Regions from separate parts of the Candidatus Villigracilis sp. genome, predicted to be linked through region 2. Evidence: riboswitches for the same ligand, from Rfam matches in the RefSeq annotation. Region 2 holds a riboswitch; the other holds the start of a gene.

Region 1 (5,014 bases), on a different contig from region 2:
GATCCATGATGGAAGTATCCGAGTTAGAGCGATTGAATCAACTGAATTCATTGTGACAGATACACATTTTCAAAACGCACACCCTGATTTCAAGGCGACGACTGAAAAAGTGCGCAGGGTTTTGAATCCGCTTTTGGATAAAGGCATCGTCCCCGTGACAACGGGATTCATTGGTGCAACGCCTGACGGTGTCATCACAACGCTGGGACGTGGTGGAAGTGATTACTCCGCCGCGATCATTGGTTCCGTACTACCCGCCGATGATGTCTGGATTTGGACAGATGTGGATGGCGTGATGACTACCGATCCGCGGATTGTGAAAGAGGCAAAGACATTGCCTGAGATCAGTTATGGAGAAATCGCTGAACTTGCCTATTACGGCGCAAAAGTTTTGCATCCGAAGACGATCCGTCCCATTGTGGAAGCAGGCATCGGACTGCGGATTTGTAACACGTTCAATCCATCTCATCCGGGCACACGTCTCACCGCGAACGGACATTCCAATGGAAAAGCTCACAAAGGCGAGCAGGTCATCAAGGCTGTGACCGCCATCCGCAAGCAAAAATTGGTGACCATTGAAGGGCGCGGGATGCTGGGAGTCCCCGGCGTGGCGGCGCGCGCGTTTGGCGCGGTGGCATCCACAGGCACCAGTGTTCCGCTTATTACGCAGGCATCCTCGGAACAGTCCATTTGTTTTGCGATCCCGTCTGAATCTGCGAATCAAGTTTTGGATGCTCTGCAAAGGAATTTCGCCATTGAGATTTCCGAACGTGATATTGACCGAGTCTGGGTAACGGAGGAAGTGGCGATCATCACCGCCGTTGGGTCAGGCACACGCAACACGCCCGGAGTCGCGGGCCAGATCTTTAGCAAGCTTGGGGATAACAATATCAACGTCCTCGCGATTGCACACGGTTCATCCGATGTTTCGATCAGCATGGTGGTCGAGACGAAGGATACAGAGTGCGCGGTGAGGGCGTTGCATGAGTTGATAGTGAATCAACCCCTGGTGGTTGAGTAGTTCCGAGCGATAGCGAAGAACGTATCGAAACCACCAATAAAATGTAAGTTTTTATTTCAAGTACACATGCAATTGGTGGTTTCGATACAGGCGAGAAAAGCATTCGCCCTACTCAACCACCGAGGGATAAATCAAAGGAGTTCTTATTATGAATCAAATCCCCGTAGCGGTGCTCGGCGCAACAGGTTCTGTCGGTCAGCGATTTATTTCATTGCTTGATAATCATCCGTGGTTCAAGGTGGTTGCCCTTGCCGCGTCGGATCGTTCGGTCGGACAAAAATATTCGGATGCCTGTCGTTGGGTGTTGAATGATCCCATGCCTGAATACGCTGGCGATATGATCGTCGTACCTGCCACGCCAGAATCAGTGCAGGCAAAGATCGTTTTCTCCGCATTGCATAATGAAATTGCAAAAGACCTTGAACCGCAATTCGCGCATGCGGGCGCGGCGGTTTGTTCCAATGCATCATCCCATCGACGTGGCGAAGATATTCCATTGCTTCTCCCCGAAGTCAATGCGGAGCATATTCAACTGGTGAAGATACAACGCCAGCAACGCGGATGGAGCGGATGCATTCTCACGAATCCAAATTGCACGAGCACGGGACTCACAGTTGCGCTCAAGGCACTTGATGACGCATTCGGTGTGAAGAAAGTTTTTGCAGTCTCGTTACAGGCGCTTTCAGGTGCTGGTTATCCTGGCGTTTCTTCGCTGGATATTATTGACAATGTGATTCCCAATATCAATGGTGAAGAAGAAAAAGTGGAATGGGAACCGCGCAAGATGCTAGGCAAATTAAATGACACCAAAATTGAATTAGCGGACATACAATTCAGCGCGCATACGAATCGAGTGGCTGTGATCGATGGGCATACGGTTTGTGTCAGCGTGGAGTTGGAAAATTCTGTTAAGCCTGAAGTTGCGATTCAAGCATTACGTGATTATGCTGCGCCGCTATCAGCGAGGGAACTACCATCGTCACCGCGACCAGTGATCAGCGTAAGAGATGAAGCGGATCGTCCTCAGCCAAGACTCGACCGATTAACAGGAAAAGGCATGACGACAGTGGTCGGCCGCTTAAGGCGTGATCCAATCCTTGATCTTAAATTTGTTGTGCTTTCACATAACACGATCCGCGGCGCGGCGGGCGGTTCGATCTATAATGCTGAGTTACTTGTCAACGAAAATCTTTTGTGATATAACCCGCCCAATTAAATATTCGCTCTTATCCAGAGAGACTGAGGGAACGGCCCTTTGAAGTCTCGGCAACCAGACAATAGTTATGGTGCCAAATCCGACAGTGAATGGCAATTGCCATTCAAACACTGGAAGATGAGAGGACGGTATCGTATGTACCTCTTCTTGTACTTTCAGAAGGGGTATTTTTTTACCCTCACCCTGGCCCTCTCCCAAAAAAGGGAGAGGGGACTCCCCTCCCCGCTTTGTGGGGGAAGGGCTGGGGATGAGGGAAAATCACTCTTCTGAAAAGCGGATAAACATTATTTCACCTTGTATCATTCTGAGCGACAGCGAAGAATCTCGAAGATTATCTAAGAGACCCTTCGCTTCTCTCAGGGTGACGCAACAAAAGATGAAACCATATTCAAGAGGAGATTCATATGTCTACAACAGAACGTAAATTTGGATTCAATACAAGGCAACTGCACGCGGGATATGATCCCGAAGGGACAACGGGAAGCCGCGCTGTGCCGATCTATCAGACGACAGCGTATGACCTGCAAAGCACGGATCGCGCTGCGCGTTTGTTTGCATTGCAGGAAGCGGGAAATATTTATACGCGGATTGGAAACCCAACCTCGAATGTGTTGGAAAAACGAATCAATGACCTTGAAGGTGGAGTCGGCGCGGTGGAGACCAGTTCAGGTCATGCTGCGCAGACGACGGCCATTCTCGCGATTTGTGAAGCGGGAGATCACATTGTTTCTTCTTCAACTTTATACGGTGGGACAGTCAGTCAATTCAAATATACATTTCCGCGATTGGGCATTCAAGTAACCATGGTCGATCCATCTGACCCTGATAACTTCCGCCGCGCAATCCAGCCTAATACGAAAATCCTTTATGGTGAGACCATCAGCAACCCATTCGCAAATGTCTTTCCGCTTGAAGAAGTAGCCAGGATCGCCGAGGAATATCACATCCCATTAATGATCGATAATACGGTTGCAACGCCATATCTTTGCCGTCCGTTTGAATGGGGTGCGCACATCATCACTCATTCCACATCGAAATATATCGGCGGGCATGGCACATCTCTTGGCGGCGTGATCGTGGACAGCGGAAAATTCAATTGGGCAAAGAGCAAGCGCCATAAAAACTTCAACACGCCCGATCCTTCATATCATGATGTTGTCTACGCCGAAGATTTTGGTCCGCTGGCATTTATTTCAAAAGCGCGCGCAGGAATTCTGCGTGATCTCGGAACCTGTCAATCACCATTCAATTCATGGATGTTCATTCAAGGCCTGGAGACTCTATCCCTGCGCATGGATCGTCACGTAAGTAATGCACAAGCGGTAGCTGAATATTTATCTGATCATCCAAAAGTGAGTTGGGTCACGTATTCGGGTCTGCCCAATCATCCTGACTATATACGTGCTCAAAAATATTTGCCCAAAGGCTCAAGCGCGGTGTTAGGTTTCGGCGTACAAGGCGGACGTGAGGCAGGCGCAAAGTTTATTGACAGCCTGAAGTTATTCAGTCACGTGGCAAATTTTGGCGATGCAAAGTCGCTTGCCATTCACCCTGCCAGCACAACCCATTCACAGCTCTCAGATGAAGAACAAAAAGCCGCGGGCGTCAGTCCCGATTTCATTCGTCTGTCCATTGGCCTCGAGGATATCGAAGATATTCTCTGGGATATTGATCAGGCGCTTGCATAAAATACTCCGTTGGTTGAGTAGGTGACGATGTACTTCCGTCGCCGTATCGAAACCAACAGTTTTCAAGAGCAATGTTGGAACAAGAATTGCTTTGCTGACTGGTGGTTTCGATACGCTCGCAAAAAACGCTCGCTACTCAACCACCGAGTATATGGAAAGAAAGCCATGCCCGTAAAAATTCCAACCACCCTCCCCGCCCGCGCGACACTTGAACGCGAGAATATTTTCATCATGGATGAAGAGCGCGCCGCGCATCAGGATATCCGTCCGCTGCGTGTTGCGATTCTCAACCTCATGCCAACCAAAGTCACAACCGAAACGCAGCTTCTGCGATTGCTTTCCAACTCCGCGCTGCAAGTGGAAGTCACATTGCTGCACACCGCCACATACGAATCAAAGAATACCGATGCGGATCATCTGCTGGAGCATTACGTTACCTTCAAGGAAATTGAAAAGGAAAAATTCGACGGTCTCATCATCACGGGCGCGCCTGTGGAGCAGATGCCTTTTGAAGAAGTCGAATATTGGGATGAGCTGACTCACATCCTGGATTGGGCTGAGACCAATGTCGAATCCAATTTTTATATTTGTTGGGGGGCGCAAGCCGCGCTGTATCACAAGTATCAAATCCAGAAATATGACCTTCCTAATAAGATGTTCGGAGTCTACGAGCACCGCATCCTCTCCTCGACCGAAAGCCTGCTGCGTGGATTCGACGACATTTTCCTCGCCCCACATTCCCGTCACACCGAGATCCGCCGCGCGGATGTTGAAAAAGTTGATGAGCTAAATATCCTCGCAGAGTCAGATGAAGCAGGTATCTACATAGTCGGCACCAAAGATGGCCGTCATCTCTTCATCACCGGTCACTCGGAATATGATCCGCTCACGCTCAAAGGTGAATATGACCGTGATGTGAGCAAGGGATTACCGATTCACGTACCGCAGAATTATTATCCCAATGATGACCCAACACAAACACCCAACGTCCGCTGGCGTGGGCATGCAAATCTGTTGTATTCAAATTGGCTGAATTACTACGTCTATCAGGTCACGCCGTACGATATAAATCAAATACCCTAAAAAGTT
Region 2 (5,014 bases):
ATAAAAGGAGCGACTATCTTAGCCGCCCCTTTTATCGGGTTGAATTATAAGCCTAAGTCTGCATCTGTTTTATCTGCATCAGGGTAGAAGAGTGGCTGACCGAATTTTTCCACTCCAAATTGACCGATGATCTCTTGGGTGGCGGAATTGATCATAAAGTTTGCGAAGGCAAGCGCACCTTCATAATTAACGGCAGGCCATTTCTCTGCGCTAACCGTGATGACGTGATAGACATTCAATAAACTATTATCGCTTTCGACCAAAATTTCAAGTTGATAATTATCTTTGTTGGCGAGATACGTGGCGCGGTCAGTCAGAATGTATGCGCCTTTTTCGGATGCCATGATCATCGAAGCGCCCATACCCTGACCTGTTTCGATGTACCAGGCTTGGCCAGCAGGATCAAGCTCGGCAGATTTCCATAATGCCAATTCTTTTTTATGCGTGCCAGAGTCATCGCCGCGTGTGACGAACTGTGCGCCTTCATTGAAGATGGCTTTGAAAGCTTCGCTCGCGGATATCCCTCCTTTGATGCCTGCGGGGTCAGAGGCTGGCCCGACAATAATAAAATCATTATGCATGACGAGGAAACGGTCTGTGCCATTGCCTGCTTCCATGAATGTGACTTCGGATGAAGGCGCATGGACGAGCAATACATCCGCATTGCCTTCTTCACCCATCTTCATCGCTTCACCTGAACCAACCGCCACCGTCTGGACCGTGTAGCCTGATTCTGCTTCGAAGAGCGGAATCAACACGTCGAGCAAACCCGAGTCCTGTGTGGAGGTTGTAGTGGCGAGAATGATATTTGGGTTCGCAGGAGCGGCTGCTGGTGCTTCAGTGGGGGTTTCGATAATAGGCGCTTCCGTGACAGGTGCTTGAGTTGCAACAGGTGTTGGAGCAGCTCCACAGGCTGCCAATACAATTGAGAGGACGAGCAGAAGCGAGAAAAGAATATTGCGTGATATGTGTTTCATACTATGATCCTTGATGTGAGATTTTTGATATTCAACGCCTTGCAAAGTTGAATTTGTTACCTGTCTTTTGTGATTGATTCTCCAATAAGTAATTCCTTAATTGAATAATGAAAATAAAAAATGCGACACTAGTTATAAAGTGATCTGCTCTCCACTGTGATCAGTGCTGTAACCTGTTAATGCATTGAGCGCATTGCGAAAATCCGAGGTTTGGATGTATTCGAGCAATGGGTTTAACTGCGCCTGCTGTTCACGCGGCAGGACGAGATCGTAGCGTTCTTCAAAAAGCGGAATGAAATCAAGCCCATGTTGATATGCAGCGGCTTGCAGGCCGAGGGAGACATCTGCTTTGCCTGTTTCTATCAAGGAGGCGGCCTCACTGTGGGTATTCACGACTTTTTCATATCCGTTGATCTTTTCAGCTGGGATTCTTTGGTTGCGTAATTCTGCATCCAGCCATAGACGTGTGCCTGAGCCTGCATTGCGATTTACGAAACGGATATTTGAACGCGCGAGATCGGCAACTTTCTTAATTCCTTTAGAGTTGCCCGCCGAAAGCATTAGGCCTTGTGTGCGGTGGGCCAGCGTAATGATTTCCACATTTCGATCTGGGAACAGATGTTTTACAAAAGGAGTGTTGTACTCACCGTTTTCATCCAATAGATGCGAACCAGAAATTTGGCAAAGTCCCTGGCGCAAATTGACAAGCCCATCCAGCGAGCCGACGGGCAGGCTTAATAATGTGACATGCTTCGCAAGATGCTCTGCAATGCCTTCAAGAGCCAGATCGTGACTGCCCGAAAAAATGACGGATGGTTTTTTGCTTTTTGGCAGAACGATTTCCTGCAAGAGCAGCGCATCTGCTTTGGCGCGATAGTATTTTTCTGTCACCTTGCCCGTTCTGCGGATTTCGCTGACTTCGATCAGCGCGGCAGATTCAAGCGCAAGGATGTGATGACGCACCCACGCGGGTGACTGCTTCAAGGTCCGCGCGAGATGCGTGAGTGTGGCGGGGGAGGCCATTAGCAGGCGCAGAATATCCATGCGGCGGGAGTCTGCCAACAGTTTGATTTTGTCAAAGGATTGAATGGGTTGGATGGTTTTCATACGCGTTCCAATAAGGAAAAACTTAATCGCAAGTCTAAACCCAAAACTTTGTCCAGTCAAGCGCAATTTTTATTTGACATGCTCCGCTGCTCATGTTATAAAACGTGAACAATTGAAGTTCTGCTGTACTCATCCAGAGAGGCGGAGGGACCGACCCTTTGAAACCTCGGCAACCGTTCAAGCGGTGCCAATTTCGGCAATTGAATTTTATTCAATTGATAGATGAGAGATGATGTGTATCTTCACGTCGCCTCTCGTTTTGAGAGGCGTTTTTTTATACAGAGGAGAGCCATGTCAGTTGATAATAGAATATTCATTCAGGAGTTGATCGCTCGTTTTGCGAACAGCTTTGACATGAAGGATTGGGATGGGCTTCAAGGTTGCTTCACCGAAACGCTTCACACGGATTACTCCGACCTGCGCGGCACTCCGCCCGAGAGCGTTTCTGCAGTTGATTATGTAAAGTCACGCCGTGAAGCATTGGATCATTTGAAATTGCACCATTTGGTTAGCAATTATGAAATCGATTTTCCAGATTCAAGCACTGCCACCTGCCGCGCTTCGATGATCGTCTGGCGCAAAACAGAGGCGGAGGAATTCACTTCACACTGCGTCTATAATTTCCAATTAGTCAAACAAAGAGGAGATTGGAAGATCAGCGGCATCACGCAAAAGATTCTATGGAACGAAGGCAGTGCTTCCGTTCATAAAGGCGCGAAATAAAGGAGTTTGCCATGGAACTTGAACTGATCAGAACCTTTATTGAATACCATCTTGACCTGACCCGCCGCGTTTGGGATTCCATCGATCAGCTCAGCGAAGAACAATTCCTCGCCGACGATGCCTACTCGCGCGGTTCCATCCGCAACTTGATGGTGCACCTTGCCAGCACAGACCGCCGCTGGCTTTCGGGTTTGAAAAACGGACCCGATGTCGGACATCTGAAATTTGAAGATTATCCGACACGCGTTGCCGCACGCAAGTTGTTCGAGGAAGTGGCAAAGGATTTTTCCAATTACATCAACGCAGTGACAGCGGAAGAATTGAATCAAAAACCGCCCGAGTTTACTCATCCCAGTTGGGCCGTGCTTCTACATCTGGTCAACCATGGCACGGACCATCGCTCGACTGTGCTGCAAAAACTCACAGAGCTCGGCGCACCAACCTTCGACCAGGATTTTATTATGTGGCTGTGGAACAAAAAGTGAATTGTCCCGAATGCGGCGCGCCTGAGAATTTATGTCAAACGCGCTTTGATGAGTTTCTCGTTCTCGAATTCACAGACTCAAGCTACGGAGCCGTCCACCACTTGACCGTGTCCGCATACATGCTCCAGCACTCCAGCAAGTTGACCCGTGAAGGCTGGCTGCACGAGCGAGAGTTGTTGAGAGAGTTCCTCATGGAAAATAAACCGCCCGCCTTTATCCGCAGGCAAAACAAAGACCTGGTAGACAGCGGCAAGCGCACATTCAAAATCAGATCAAGAGATGGCCTGCCCGTCATCAACAAAACTTCGTGGATGAAGACGATTCTGGATGTCCGCGCGGAGAATGTGGAAGTTTATTGTGCAGATGTGAATGCGTGGGCGAGGGCCGTGTTGAATGAGAGTGAGTCGATTGCGATATGATATTCCCGACGCCCTTGACCCGCACGGACGTAAACGTCCATGCTATACCTACAAAGTCCGCTCAAGCGGACTAGCCGACTTGAGTCGGCTTCGTACGAATAGCACGGGGATTAATCCCCGTGCGGACATAACCCGCACCGAATCCCTGCACAGCAAGATGTGTAAGGATTGGAAGTCTGAACTTTGGAATAACAATGATGAATACTACCTTCACAACAAAAAACATTCTCAGATTTCTGTTGCTAATTTTCATAGCCTTTTCTTCCGGCTGTGAACAATCAACCGTTGTTGATTCTCAAAACCCCACACCCGTAATTCCAACAGTTGATGCAACACCGTTACCTTGTTTTTCTTTGCCGCAAATACCGACAACAGATATCGAGATAATTGCTGAAAATTGGTTTTTATCTGAAATTCCTCAAATTACCAATCGTGACCAATACAGATTCGCAGATTACTTGGATACGTGGGTTGGGTTTTGCAAAATATACCAGCATGCAATCCAATCTGGAGAAGATTGGACTAAAAGTCCCATAGAGATTGCCCTAAGAATAGCAACAAATAATGTATATTTAGAAATATTCATTCCGAATCAGATAATTCTTGTGGCAGAAAACGATCAAAACTTAATCTTAAACAAAAACGACTTGGTGCCATCTGCTACAAATCGAAACATTGCCATAGTTATGATTAATCATTCACAAGGCACTGCCCATTACGAGAATCGTTTCGATTTTGTTCGTGAGAATGGCATTTGGAAAATTAGATGGTGGGGTAATCGTTGGAAATGCATTAATGACGAAGCCCCTACTTGGACAAGTAAATTCTGCTTTTAATAACTTAAGGAATTTTCGATCAAAGATAGACAAATTTAGGAGAACTTAATGACAATTCGCAAATACACCAACCGCCGTTACCTCGACGCCCTCGAAAAGAAAGTGCTCGTCTTCGATGGCGCCATGGGAACCAGCCTGCAATTGCAGAACCTGACCGCCGAACATTTCGGCGGCGAACAATATAACGGATGTAACGATTACCTCGTCATCTCGTACCCCGAAGCCGTGGAGAAAGTCCATCGCTCCTTCCTCGAAGTTGGCGTGGATGTGCTCGAAACGGACACCTTCCGCTCGAATCGTTTGACGATGGCGGAATATAAATTGCAGGATCGCATCATTGAGATCAACATGGCTGCGGCCAAACTCGCGCGCAAACTGGCGGATGAATACGCCGCAAAAAATGGACAGCCGCGTTTCGTCGCTGGCTCCATCGGACCTTCAGGCAAACTTCCCTCCACGAATGATCC

The links. A riboswitch is a leader RNA that binds a small molecule or an ion and turns the genes downstream of it on or off. The one in region 2 is predicted to bind S-adenosylmethionine.
Region 1: linked by a shared signal. The riboswitch ahead of AC14M5_RS16405 (O-acetylhomoserine aminocarboxypropyltransferase/cysteine synthase family protein) and the one ahead of AC14M5_RS13200 (nuclear transport factor 2 family protein) in region 2 are both predicted to bind S-adenosylmethionine.

The regions. Positions count from the first base shown of each region.
Region 1 is NZ_JBXMTI010000112.1:103,456-108,469, forward strand. It holds gene AC14M5_RS16395 (aspartate kinase) at 1-1,021, shown strand, start outside; gene asd (aspartate-semialdehyde dehydrogenase) at 1,170-2,219, shown strand; SAM riboswitch class I at 2,245-2,361, shown strand; gene AC14M5_RS16405 (O-acetylhomoserine aminocarboxypropyltransferase/cysteine synthase family protein) at 2,642-3,925, shown strand; gene metA (homoserine O-acetyltransferase MetA) at 4,091-5,008, shown strand.
Region 2 is NZ_JBXMTI010000088.1:36,910-41,923, reverse strand. It holds gene AC14M5_RS13210 (ABC transporter substrate-binding protein) at 45-977, opposite strand; gene AC14M5_RS13205 (substrate-binding domain-containing protein) at 1,110-2,084, opposite strand; SAM riboswitch class I at 2,211-2,313, shown strand; gene AC14M5_RS13200 (nuclear transport factor 2 family protein) at 2,376-2,807, shown strand; gene AC14M5_RS13195 (DinB family protein) at 2,819-3,292, shown strand; gene AC14M5_RS13190 (DUF5946 family protein) at 3,271-3,711, shown strand; gene AC14M5_RS13185 (hypothetical protein) at 3,906-4,547, shown strand; gene metH (methionine synthase) at 4,596-5,014, shown strand, end outside.